DNA from 4 places in the Bacillus sp. LH1 genome. Region 1 is predicted to be linked to each of the others. Evidence: riboswitches for the same ligand, from Rfam matches in the RefSeq annotation. Region 1 holds a riboswitch; each other region holds the start of a gene.

What was found. A riboswitch is a leader RNA that binds a small molecule or an ion and turns the genes downstream of it on or off. The one in region 1 is predicted to bind thiamine pyrophosphate.
Region 2: another riboswitch for thiamine pyrophosphate. It lies ahead of thiM (hydroxyethylthiazole kinase); the one in region 1 lies ahead of tenA (thiaminase II).
Region 3: another riboswitch for thiamine pyrophosphate. It lies ahead of thiT (energy-coupled thiamine transporter ThiT); the one in region 1 lies ahead of tenA (thiaminase II).
Region 4: another riboswitch for thiamine pyrophosphate. It lies ahead of tenA (thiaminase II); the one in region 1 lies ahead of tenA (thiaminase II).

What each region holds. Positions count from the first base shown of each region.
Region 1 is NZ_CM175007.1:753,944-757,236, forward strand. It holds gene ACX9TM_RS03870 (SH3 domain-containing protein) at 1-983, opposite strand, end outside; TPP riboswitch at 1,253-1,364, shown strand; TPP riboswitch at 1,425-1,528, shown strand; gene tenA (thiaminase II) at 1,614-2,309, shown strand; gene ACX9TM_RS03880 (ABC transporter ATP-binding protein) at 2,278-3,027, shown strand; gene ACX9TM_RS03885 (ABC transporter permease) at 3,027-3,293, shown strand, end outside.
Region 2 is NZ_CM175007.1:428,924-432,216, forward strand. It holds gene topB (DNA topoisomerase III) at 1-1,461, opposite strand, end outside; TPP riboswitch at 1,671-1,783, shown strand; gene thiM (hydroxyethylthiazole kinase) at 1,856-2,665, shown strand; gene thiE (thiamine phosphate synthase) at 2,681-3,293, shown strand, end outside.
Region 3 is NZ_CM175007.1:4,698,801-4,702,093, reverse strand. It holds gene ACX9TM_RS24360 (sensor histidine kinase) at 1-1,047, shown strand, start outside; gene thiT (energy-coupled thiamine transporter ThiT) at 1,255-1,923, opposite strand; TPP riboswitch at 2,010-2,111, opposite strand; gene ACX9TM_RS24350 (FeoA family protein) at 2,306-2,533, shown strand; gene feoB (ferrous iron transport protein B) at 2,530-3,293, shown strand, end outside.
Region 4 is NZ_CM175007.1:2,541,064-2,544,356, forward strand. It holds gene pdxR (MocR-like pyridoxine biosynthesis transcription factor PdxR) at 1-407, shown strand, start outside; gene ACX9TM_RS13140 (D-alanine--D-alanine ligase) at 412-1,326, shown strand; TPP riboswitch at 1,400-1,505, shown strand; gene tenA (thiaminase II) at 1,633-2,322, shown strand; gene ACX9TM_RS13150 (DUF3937 domain-containing protein) at 2,720-2,983, shown strand.

The DNA.
Region 1 (3,293 bases):
ATATGAGCATAAACAGTTGTATATAATTTCCCATTGATTTGATGCGCAATGAAAACAACATTGCCATAGCTAGCTGAATAATAAGATTTCACAACTTTACCTGCAGCAGCAGCTTGGATAGAGACGTTTCCTGGAGCGGCAATATCTATACCATAATGCATTTGTTCCCAGCGTATATCAAAGGTTGAGCTAATTCTTCCTTGAGCGGGGAATTTGAAAGCAGCTGGAATTGATGAAGGCTGATCTGTTTTAGCTTGTGGTTGATTTTGTACTACATAGTGTTTTGCTACATATCCGTATCCTGTGCCAAAACGAATTTTATACCAAGTACCTACAGTTTCTACTACTTGTACTTGAGTACCGTTTTGTAATGAACCGAGTAGAGCGCTACTTGTACTAGCTGTGCTACGTACATTTAGATTAGGTGTTGCAACAGTATATTTTGTATTATTTTGAACGGTGATTCCTTTTACTAAGGGTTGTGAACCATTAGAGATGAATGCTTTTTGTACGTAACCTGTTTGGCCATTATGTGATATTTTATACCATTCGCCTTGATCTTCTTGAACGGTAATAAACTTACCATTTGGTAATACATCTAAAATGGAAGATTCTAAATTAGGTTCAGAGCGAACGTTTAATGCATTAGCATTAACGATGTATTGATCATTAGATTGAAGTTTGTTTTTTAGTAAAATAGCATCTTTTTGTACATAACCTACTTTATTATGAACAGATACTTTATACCAACCATTAGTTGTTTCAATGATGTTCACTTTTGTATTAAAGCGAATTGTATCAATTGATGTGCTTTTTACGTTATCTTCTGTATGTAATGCTACTTGATCGACTTTGACATACCCAGTTTTAATATTAGATAATTGTTCAGCGTTTGCTTTTTGTACATTTGTTTCACCCATAGAAGGAAGTAAAGAAGCAATCGCTACAGTAGTTGCTGTTAAAGCAGTAGCTTTCATATTCATGGAATAGAGACCTCCTCTAGTTGTATAGTTGTAATTTTATTATAGTATAAAGATATAATATAGTGGGGGTATTCACATAAATGTAATATGAAATCAATATAAAAATAAATTTTTTGAGGATAATGATTCCTTTTTATACAATTAATTGGGGTTTTATTTTCTAAAATAGAATGTATGTATTGTATAATTTTGATATTATGTTGACAATTAAGAAAATTAAAAAAGTTGATGATGTCTTATTAGGGTGTTATACTGACAGTGATAATTTTATAGTTTGCTAGGAGAGCTGGTGTTGCCAGCTGAGAGTAGGCCGTAAGCCTTTGATCCTTTTTATTACCTGATCTAGATTATGCTAGCGTAGGGAAGCAATTCGGACACTAACAATGAGTCCCCGTTTCTTTGCGTATAGAAACGGGGCTTTTTTATTTGAAAATTTCATATTGAAACCACTAGGGGTGCTTGACTTGCTGAGAGAGGAATAATCCTTAACCCTTACAACACCTGATCTAGGTAATACTAGCGAAGGGAAGTGGAACATCGAATAAATGTATAACTTTATTTGCTGTAACCACTTCTTATATATAGAAGTGGTTTTTTATTTAGATACATATATTGAAAGGGGATAGAGAAATGAAATTTTGCGATAGATTATTAGAAACTGTGCAACCGGTTTGGGAGATGAGTCATAATCATCCGTTTGTAGTGGGTATGGGAGATGGCACGTTAGAAAAAGATAAATTCCAGTATTATATTATTCAAGATTATTTATATCTGCTAGATTATGCAAAGTTATATGCGATTGGTGTTGTAAAAGCAACGAATCCACAAGTAATGGGAAAGTTCGCTGAACAAATTGATGGAATATTAAATGGCGAAATGACAATCCATAAACAATATGCAAAAAGACTTGGAATTTCTATAGAGGAGATAGAGTCTGCGAAACCATCTGCTAAAAATTTAGCTTATACAAATTACATGATGTCTGTATCTCAAAATGGCACACTTGCGGAATTAATAGCAGCGCTTCTTCCATGTATGTGGAGCTATTGGGAAATTGGAAAGCGTTTAAATGATATTCCTGGAGCAAGAGATCATGAGTTTTTTGGTGAGTGGATTCAAGGATATAGTTCGGAAGAATACGGTAATCTTTGTATTTGGTTAATAGATTTATTAAATGAAATGGCAGTTGGAAAGTCTGAGAAAGAACTAGAAAGATTAGAGGAGATCTTCTTATATTCCAGTCGATTTGAATATTTATTCTGGGATATGTCCTATCGTAAGGAGATGTGGGGATTTGAGGAGCAAGAACATACTACAGTTTCATAATGTTTCTTTTCATTACGATGAGAAACCAATCATCCATGAATTAAATGCTTCTATATATGAGAAAGAGTTTGTCAGTATTATCGGACCGAGTGGATGTGGAAAAAGTACTTTATTTCGCCTTATTACAGGTCTAGAAAAGGTAAGTACTGGACAGATAGAACTGACAGAAACAAAGAACCATCCTGTAGGATATATGCCGCAAAAAGATATGCTTTTGCCGTGGAGAACAATTATTGAGAATGCTGCCCTGCCGCTAGAGTGCCAAGGTGTACAGAAGAAAGAAGCAGAAGTAAAGGCAAAGGAACTGTTACATAAATTTGGTTTGCAAGGGTATGAGCAAAAATATCCGAAAGATTTATCTGGTGGGATGAGACAACGTGTATCTTTTATTCGAACTTTATTAACAGGCGGGGAGATATTGCTGTTAGATGAACCATTTAGTGCGTTGGATGCTTTAACGAAGACCTCTTTGCAAGAATGGTTGTTTGAACAATGGCAAGAGTGGGAAAAAACAATTTTATTCATTACTCATGATGTTGAAGAAGCGTTATTTCTTTCAAACAGAGTTTTAGTAGTGGAACAGCAGCCGATAACGACTTTGACTGAGCGGACTGTACCGCTTGATCATAACAGAACACGAAAAGATTTATATAAACCGGAAGTATTAGCGCTGAAAGATGAGCTTCTTAGTATGTTACAAAGGCAGGTACTTGTGTGATGAACCGATTGAAAGAATTAGTTCCTGCTATTACACTTTCTAGTATTTTACTAGCTGTGTGGGAAATAGGAGCAAGAATTGTAGATGAGATGTACATTTTACCGTCACCGTCTGCGATTGTAATGAAGATATGGAAACTAAAAGACATATTATTTACAGTTCATTTACCTGCAACGTTATACGTCGTTTTAATAGGTGTTGTTATCTCTATCGTATTAGGTGTAGGGCTAGCGATGTTAATGAATGCGAGTACATGGATGGAAAGA
Region 2 (3,293 bases), 330 kb from region 1:
TGAAAGTAAAGTCGCTTCGTTAAATCGTGCAGGTGCTTTTGTTTGACCTGATGTTTGCATAATTAACTTTACAGCTAATGTATCGCCTTTCTCAATGTGAGGTAGAAGTTGCTCTTTTACGTCATCAGTTACATCATCATCTTCAAAGCGATTTTCATATACTTCTTTCCAACCGGCATGTAGAATTGTTTTTCCGCGCGCAATGAACGTTTCATTGCCAACCTTTGTGCGTAACGTTAGTTGCTCATATTCGAATGCCGGGAATAACACAGCTAAGAAACGTTTTACAACTAAATCATAAATTTTGCGTTCTTTATCTGTGAATGCTGAGAAGTTAACGTATCCTTCTGTTGGAATAATCGCATGATGATCGCTTACTTTACTATCATCAACAAATGATTTGTTAGGTTTGATAGGCTTTTGTAATACTTTATGTGCGAAGGGACGGTATTCTCCAACACCACATGCTTTTAGACGTTCTGGAAGTGTTCCAACGATATCAGATGAAATGTAGCGTGAATCTGTACGAGGGTACGTTAGTACTTTATGCTGTTCATACAATTTTTGCATAATATTTAATGTTTCTTTAGCAGAGTAACCGAACTTTTTATTCGCATCACGTTGCAATTCAGTTAAATCGTAAAGACCAGGAGAGAATGACTTCTTCTGTTTCTTATCAATTTCCACAACAGTAGCATTTTGTTTATCTAAACGTTTTACAATACCATCGATTTTTTCTTTATTAAAACTACGGCTATTGCCATTTGCATCTTGCCAAGTAAGTTTGAGCTTCTCCATTGTTTGAGCTTCGATGCCGTAGTAAGTTTGTGCTTTGAAGTTCTTTATTTCATCCTCACGACTAGCAATCATAGCAACAGTAGGGGTTTGTACACGGCCGCAATTTAACTGGGCATTAAAGCGAGTCGTTAAAGCACGAGTTGCATTAAGACCGATATACCAGTCAGCTTCTGAACGCGCAACTGCTGAAGCGTATAAATTGTCATAGGCTTTACCTGGTTTTAAATTTGCAAAACCATCTTTAATTGCTTTATCGGTTACAGAAGAAATCCATAAACGTTTGATTGGTTTATTTAGCTTAACTTTATCGATAATCCAGCGTGCGACTAATTCCCCTTCACGTCCAGCGTCTGTTGCCACAATAATTTCATTTACATCTTTTCTAAGTAGCTGACTTTTTACAGCATTAAATTGTTTACCAGTTTGTTTAATAACCGTTAATTTCAAACGCTCAGGTAGCATCGGTAAATCTTCTAAATTCCACTTTTTATATTTCACATCATAACTTTCTGGATCTGCTAATGTAACGAGATGACCTAAAGCCCAAGTTACAATATATTTATTACCCTCAAGATAGCCGTTTCCTTTTTTATCACACTTCAGTACACGAGCAATATCTCGTGCAACGGAAGGTTTTTCAGCGATTACAACGCTTTTTGACATATTAAAAACATCCTTTCAAATTTCCATAAGTTAAATATAGCATACATCTTCTTGAGATTCAGTTTCGCTCCATATTTCAGCTGTTTTTAATGGAGTTAACAAAATCCCAACTGATTAAAGTTTCACTTTATCAGTTGCCTCTATATCAAATAGAAAAGTAAAGAACTTGTTATTTTACTAGAATAAGAGTAGACTTTGAAGTAGATGAATAAGAAACACATGGGAGTTTGTGGATACAAACTGAGAGTATGGCTACTAGTCCGTCATTGACCATTTGAACCTGTTGGATAATGCCAGCGTAGGGAGAGTGTAAAAGCACATATTCAGGCACTTTGCGTACGCGCAAAGTGTCTTTTTGTGTATCTCCCATCATTATAGTTAGGAGATGAAAAGGATGAATATGAAAGAAATTAGTAAAGTAGTGGATTTGGTGAGAGAATCTAATCCGCTTGTTCATAATATTACAAATGTTGTTGTAACAAATTTTACTGCTAACGGTTTGTTGGCACTTGGGGCATCGCCTGTAATGGCGTATGCAAAAGAAGAAGTGGCAGAAATGGCTAGCATTGCTGGAGCGTTAGTATTAAATATGGGAACACTTCGTCCTGAAGAAGTAGAAGCGATGTTACTTGCCGGTAAATCAGCAAATGTGAACAATGTACCAGTACTGTTTGATCCAGTTGGTGCAGGAGCAACATCGTATCGGACAGAAGTTGCGAGACATATTCCGGCTGAAATTGAATTAGCGAGTATTCGCGGAAATGCAGCTGAAATAGCGAACGTTATTAATGAGAGATGGGAAATTAAAGGGGTAGACGCTGGTACTGGAAATGGCAATGTTGTAAGTATTGCAAGGCAGGCAGCAGATGAACTAAATACAGTTGCGGTCATTACTGGAAAAGAAGATGTTGTTACAGATGGAGAGAGAACTATTGTTATTCGAAATGGTCACCCTATTTTAACGAAAGTTACGGGAACAGGTTGTTTACTAACTTCTGTAATAGGAGCATTTGTAGCAGTGGAAAAAGATTATGTAAAAGCAGCAGTAGCAGCATTAACGTTTTATGGTGTAGCTTCGGAACTGGCAGCTGCTAAGACTGTGGAAAAGGGACCTGGTAGTTTCCAAATTGAATTTTTAAATCAGTTAGCGAATACTACTTCTAGTGATATTGAGAAGTATGGAAAGATTGAGGAGTTAGAGTAAGAGGGAGTGAAAGAAATGGCACGCATTGAAATAGATAAAATGTCTAAGCTATTGCAAGTGTATTTTATTATGGGAAGTAATAACTGCACGAGGGATCCTTTAGCTGTATTGAAAGAAGCGTTAGATGGTGGAGTGACAATTTTTCAGTTTCGCGAGAAGGGGGAAGGTTCTTTAATCGGAGAAGATAGAGTGCGCTTTGCAAAAGAATTGCAGACGCTTTGTAATGAATATAGTGTTCCTTTCATTGTAAATGATGATGTAGAATTAGCCATTGAATTAGATGCAGATGGTGTTCATGTCGGACAAGATGATGAAGGAATTACATCTGTTCGTGAAAAAATGGGAGATAAAATTATCGGCGTATCTGCTCATACAATTGAAGAAGCACGCTTTGCAATCGAAAATGGAGCAGATTATTTAGGCGTTGGACCTATTTTCCCAACGAGTACGAAAAAAGATACGAAAGCGGTTCAAGGAACGAAAGGATTAGCCTATTTTAGAGAACAAGGAATTACAGTGCCAATCGTTGGTATTGGTGGGATTACAATTGAAAATACAGCGGCAGTTATAGAAGCGGGTGCGGACGGTGTTTCAGTTATTTCAGCAATTAGTTTAGCTGAATCTGCGT
Region 3 (3,293 bases), 1.4 Mb from region 1:
GATATAAAATATAAATTATTAATGAAACCAATAAAAGAAAAAGACGGATCGGTAACATATATTTATGCGATGGCTTCTTTACAGCCGGTAGATGAAGCTGTACAAATGGTGCAAGATTATTATATCTATATCATTGCATTTGTAGTCGTTCTTATTTTTCTAGCTTCGTTCTATTACTCAAAACAAATTGCAAAGCCATTATTGAAAATAAATGATACAACAAAGAAAATAGCGCATTTAGACTTCACAGAAAAAATACCGATTACTTCGAAAGATGAAATTGGAGATTTATCGAAAAATATTAATGTGCTATCAAATAAACTCCATTCGCATATTGGACAGTTAGAAGAAGATATTGAAAAGGAAAGAAAGTTAGAAAAGACGCGAAAAGAATTCATTTCTGGTGTTTCACATGAATTAAAAACACCGCTAAGTATTATGAAAAGCTGTATTTCTATTTTAAAAGATGGGGTAGCTGAACATAAAAAAGAGTATTATTTTCAGGCAATGGAGAGAGAAGTAGACAAAATGGATACGTTAATTTTGGATATGCTTGAGTTAGCTAAATTTGAATCTGGTACATATAAAATGAAAAAAGATTCGTTTTATATTGATACAGTAATTGAAGGTATATGTGAACATCTATCTGTGGAAATAGAGAAAAAAGAACTTCATATTCATAAAAATATAAGTTCATTTGAAGTGATTGCAAATCAAGGCCGGATTGAACAAGTCATCGTGAACTTCATTACGAATGCTATACGATATACACCAAATAAAGAGGATATTATTATTTCTACAATAGATGAGAAGAATCGTATAAAAGTGTGCATTGAAAATAAAGGTACTCATATTGAAGAAGAGCAATTAGATAAAATTTGGGATCGTTTTTATCGCGTGGATACAGCTCGTCAGCGTTCACAAGGTGGGACGGGGCTTGGGCTTGCTATTTCAAAGAATATTTTAGAACTACATGATGCTGAATATGGGGCAGAAAATACAGAAGATGGTGTATTATTTTATTTCTATTTACCGAAAAAAGCGTAGACAATATGATCTATGCTTTTTTAATTTATTTTCATATTATCTTTACCTAATCTTTATTTTTAATCAGTATAATTTGTTTAGAATATGAGGTTATGTAAGGAGTCGATGAACCGTGCATAGCAATTGGCTAAGTATAATGGTATTTATTTTCTTTTGCGCATTTATTGTATTTTTAATTGATATTACGATATGAAAAAAGAGCGCTCATTAAGCGCCCTTTTTTTGTGTATTCATTTGATAAGCACTGATGCTTTTGAATAATCGTGGTGAAGTGATAAATAAAAATATAAGTAAAACGGTACATAAAATAAAAGAACCAAGCATTGTACTTCCATTTACGATTAATGAATATAACACAGCTGATTGACCTTTCGGCGCATATTGTCCCCAGAAAATAATGCCGGCAATAAAGTGGCAGAAATAGCGAGCAAAGCTACCGATAAATGTAGCAAGGATAATATAAGCAAGGACTTTCTTACCCTGATTTTGTTTTGATGAATGTTTGTCTTTACGGTTACCTAAATTTGATTGTTCTAAGCTATTTTCATTGGATGTTAAAAGTGCTTTTTGAATTGGACGATAGAATAAGCCAGCAAATCCGATAAAAGCAAAGGCAATGAAGTACTCAATGAATGCTTGAACAGGTGTTAAAATATAAGCATCTCCCACGACAATTTGTAATAGTCCCCAAACTAAACCGCCTAAGAAAGCTGATTTAAAGCCCCAGCGGTAAGCAATAATAAAAATAGGAATCATAGCGAATGAGATAGAACCGCCTGTTGGAAGTTTAAGTGATAATGGTAAAATATCGATAATCATGGCGAAGGCTGCAAGAATAGCAGATTCGATCATCGCTTGTAAATTGGTGTTACGCATGTTGTCTCCCCCTAAATCCAAGTTGTACAAAAAAGAATAGATATCATAGGAGGATACGAAATACGTAAATAAAAATGAGGTATGTATTTCGGACGTTTGCACAATCCCTGCGTTAGCATTAACTAACAGGTTCGAAGGGTCGGAACGAAGTGTTCCCTCTCAGCGGCATGGCTCCCCCAGTGATAACGAAATTCTTTATTTGTTATTGTTTATTGTAAGCGAAATGGATGAGAATGGCAAACGAATACAGTATGACAATAATTGAAATAGAATTGTAGCGAAATGTTAATAAATATGAAGCAAAAGGGTATAGTACAAGAGAAATTGGGTGTGGTATAATTTTTTTGAAAATAATTATCATTCTCTTCTGAGGGGGAAGGTTATGAGCTTAGTAGATATTAAAATTGGAGAGAAAGTGTTAGTAAAAAGTATTCAGTCTTTAGATCAGCTATTAAAGCGTAGACTAGCTGCTTTCGGTCTTGCTGAAGGAAGCGAACTTCGCCTGAAACAGAAAGCGATGTTCAAAGGTCCTTGTACATTGGAGTGTCGTGGACAGTTAATTAGTATTCGTCATTGTGACGCGAAAATGATAAAGGTGGAATTAGCGTGAATAAGGTAGCTTTGCTAGGGAATCCGAATACAGGGAAGACATCATTATTTAATGCACTTACTGGTTCTTATGAATACGTAGGAAACTGGAGCGGTGTAACAGTAGAAAAAAAGGTTGGTAAATTAAAAGATAGACAAGGAACATTAATTGATTTACCAGGTGTTTATGATTTAAATCCAGTTTCACGTGATGAAGGTGTTGTAACAAACTTTCTATTAACAGAAGAATTTAATCATATGTTAAATATCGTAGATTCCTCGCAGTTTGAAAGAAATATGCATTTAACGTTGCAGTTACTTGAATTTGGTAAGCCAGTCTCAATTGGTTTAAACATGGTTGATGTGGCGAAGCAAAGAGGAATTGTCATTGATGTAAAACGATTATCAGAGCTATTAGGTGTAACAGTCGTTCCTGTTGTTGCAAGAAGTGGAAAAGGCTGTGAAGAACTGCTTACGACTCTTAAAGAAAATGACAAAAAAGAGAAAAAGCCATTCCTTATTTCATATGGTGTACAAATGGATGAAGGAATTGGAGAAGTAATTGCTCTTTTAGAGACAGCGAATTACGAGCATCCGAGATGGTTAGCACTTCAATTTTTAAGCAATAACGAAGTAGTAGAAAAAGAAATGAAAGCATTACCAATTTATAAGGAACTCATAGCCATTCGATCTCGCTTAGAAGGAAGACTTGATTGTACGTTAGAAGAGCACATTTACAAAACTCGTGAAGCGTATATTGAAAAGTTAAAAACAAATGTTAT
Region 4 (3,293 bases), 1.8 Mb from region 1:
GCGTAAAAAGAGCAAGAACGATTCACACATCTACGCTAGATCAAGCTGTTCTGTTTCAATATTTACATGAGGGATATTTTGAAAAATATTTAAAAAAGGCAAGATCTGTTTATAAGAAAAAATATGAGTTAGCTGTCGGGGCATGTAACCAGTACATTCCTTTTAAAAGAATGACTGGAGATGGTGGGCTGCATTTATTTATAGAGCTAGAAGAGCATATGAATGCCCGCACACTTTTACAAAAGTGTTATGAGAAAGGCGTTACGTTTTCACCTGGAGATGTTTTTTACTCTGATGGAGAAGGAGCAAACACTTTCCGATTAGGGTTTTCGCGCTTGAAAGAAGAAGAAATAGTTCGTGGAATTAAAATAATTGGTGATACATTAAAAAATGAAATTTGGAGTTGAGAAAATGAAAATCGGTGTTATTATGGGCGGGGTATCGTCTGAAAAACAAGTTTCAATTATGACGGGGAATGAAATGATTGCTCATTTAGATAAAAATAAGTATGAAATAGTTCCAATTACATTAAACGAAAAAATGGATTTAATTGAAAAAGCGAAAGACATTGACTTTGCATTGCTCGCATTACACGGAAAATACGGAGAAGATGGGACAGTTCAAGGAACACTGGAGAGTTTAGGGATTCCTTATAGCGGAAGTAATATGTTATCTAGCAGTATATGTATGGATAAAAATATTTCGAAAAAGATTTTACGTTATGAAGGTGTAGAAACACCAGATTGGATTGAACTTACAAAAATGGAGGATCTAAATCTTGATGAGTTAGATAAGTTAGGATTTCCATTAGTGGTAAAACCAAACTCTGGCGGATCGAGTGTCGGGGTGAAAATCGTTTACAATAAAAATGAACTGATCTCAATGCTAGAAACTGTATTCGAATGGGATTCTGAAGTAGTAATTGAGAAGTATATAAAAGGTGATGAAATTACATGTTCTATTCTGGATGGAAAACAGTTACCTATAGTTTCAATTCGACATGCAGCCGAGTTCTTTGATTACAATGCAAAATATGATGATACTAGTACGGTTGAGGAAGTTATCGAACTTCCAGCAGAAATTAAGGAACGTGTAAATAAAGCTTCACTGACTTGTTATAAAGCATTAAAATGTAGTGTTTATGCAAGAGTTGATATGATGGTGAAGGACGGAATTCCATATGTAATGGAAATTAATACATTACCAGGGATGACACAATCAAGTTTATTGCCAAAAAGTGCAGAAGCAGCGGGGATTAGTTATAGCAAACTATTAGATATGATTATTGAAACATCATTAAAAGTTAGAAATGAAGAAGGGTTTTAAGGAGATTATATAACGAATTCTTTTGACAGTTTCACGAAGTATGCTATGATGAATACATTATAAAAACAAAATATTCATCCACTAGGGGGGCCTTTTATAGGCTGAGATCAAATGTGATTTTGAGACTCTTAGTACCTGATCTGGTTAATGCCAGCGTAGGGAAGTGGGAAAGACGTTGCTATTTAATGAGTAAATAAATACTGTCAATTTCACTTTCTTTACGCCTGTAAAGAAAGTTTTTTTATTTTACAGCTTTAATAATTGTGGATAAATACTTATATTTTATACATTATTGGAGGGATTTAAATGACTTTTTCACAATCATTACGTAAAGAAGTAGATTCAATTTGGGAAGCGAGTTTTAACCATCCTTTTGTAAAAAAACTTGGTGAAGGAACGTTAGATTTAGCTAGTTTTCGTTATTATGTGCTTCAAGATTCGTATTATTTGAGTCATTTTGCTAGAGTACAAACTTTAGGAGCTGCAAAAGCTCTTGAATTAGAGACGACAGCTCGTATGGCACATCATGCTCAAAATACATATGAAGCAGAGTTATCTTTACATGAGAATTTTGCTAAAAAACTAGGGATAACGAAAGAAGAAAAAGATAATTTTATTCCTGCGCCAACTGCATATGCGTATACTTCACATATGTATCGTGCTGCGTATGAAGGGCATTTAGGAGATATCATTGCAGCAATTTTACCTTGCTATTGGTTGTATTATGAAATTGGCGAACGCTTAAAAGAGTGCCAGCCGGAAGAGCCAATTTATAACGAATGGATTTCTGCTTATGGATCTGATTGGTTCCGTACGCTAGTTGAAGAACAAATTACACGTTTAGATACTATCGCTGAAAAAGTAACAGAGGCAGACCGCAAACGTATGAAACAGCATTTTATTATTAGCAGTCAATATGAATATTCATTTTGGGAAATGGCTTATACATTAGAAAAGTGGCCAGTGGATACAGACGTAAAAGACGTAATTGGATAAAGAATAGAAGTAATGTTATAGATAGGTCTGGATCATACCTATCTATATATTTTTTCTTGTCAAATTTGCGTAAAGTTATTAGTGCTACGGATATGGCGAAATAGAATATCGATAATTTAGCTCATTTACTTGTCTACGCATTAACTGGATAAACTTCTGTCACATTTATTTTACAATTAAAGAACGTAAATGTTGGTGGTATGAAGTTAAATAAGAAAAGAAACCCGAGCTATTAGCTGTAACGGAGTTGTTTTTTCTTCGCAGGAATTCCTAAATTATCATGGAGTGTTGTTAATACGATATGCAAATATGCATATCGTATTTTTTTGAGTTCTTTATGTGTTAAAATTAGATATAAAGATATAAAAATATAAAGAAGCAAAAGCAGGAATATCCAATGAATTTTGAGAGGTGTTATATGTTTACAAATAAGAAATTAATTCGATTTGGTTTATCGTTGTTTGTATTTTTAGGGATAATTAATTTTACAATCAGCTATTTCCAAACATATCTTGAAACAGCAGCAGATATTAAATGGGTAATTCCAGAAATTTGGAAAACTATTTTGCTAGATGTTCCTCAAGGTATACTTGTTCTTTTAGGCGCAATTGCTTTATATGATTTCACAAAAGAGGCATCACAAAAAGACGCATCAATCTAAGTGTGTCTTTTTTCTATTAGGAATTTCATAGAGAGTTTTGCTGGAGAAATAGAATTCATATTTTTTAATTTTTATTTATCCCGCTATTTGCCAGGCAGTAAGCCCCCCACCTCAAAATTCAGCGGAAGCAAAGAAGTTAGGTAGGGGATGAACAAAACCCCACTGATTAAAGTTTCACTTTATAAAAATGAGCCCATAGCAAAAATAGGTATATGAACAAGGTGCATCATTTAGTGATAAGTCATACTTTGTTGGTGTACGTATTGAACTTAGTTTGTAGCGCTATTCCTACTTAGATGTAACGAACAGA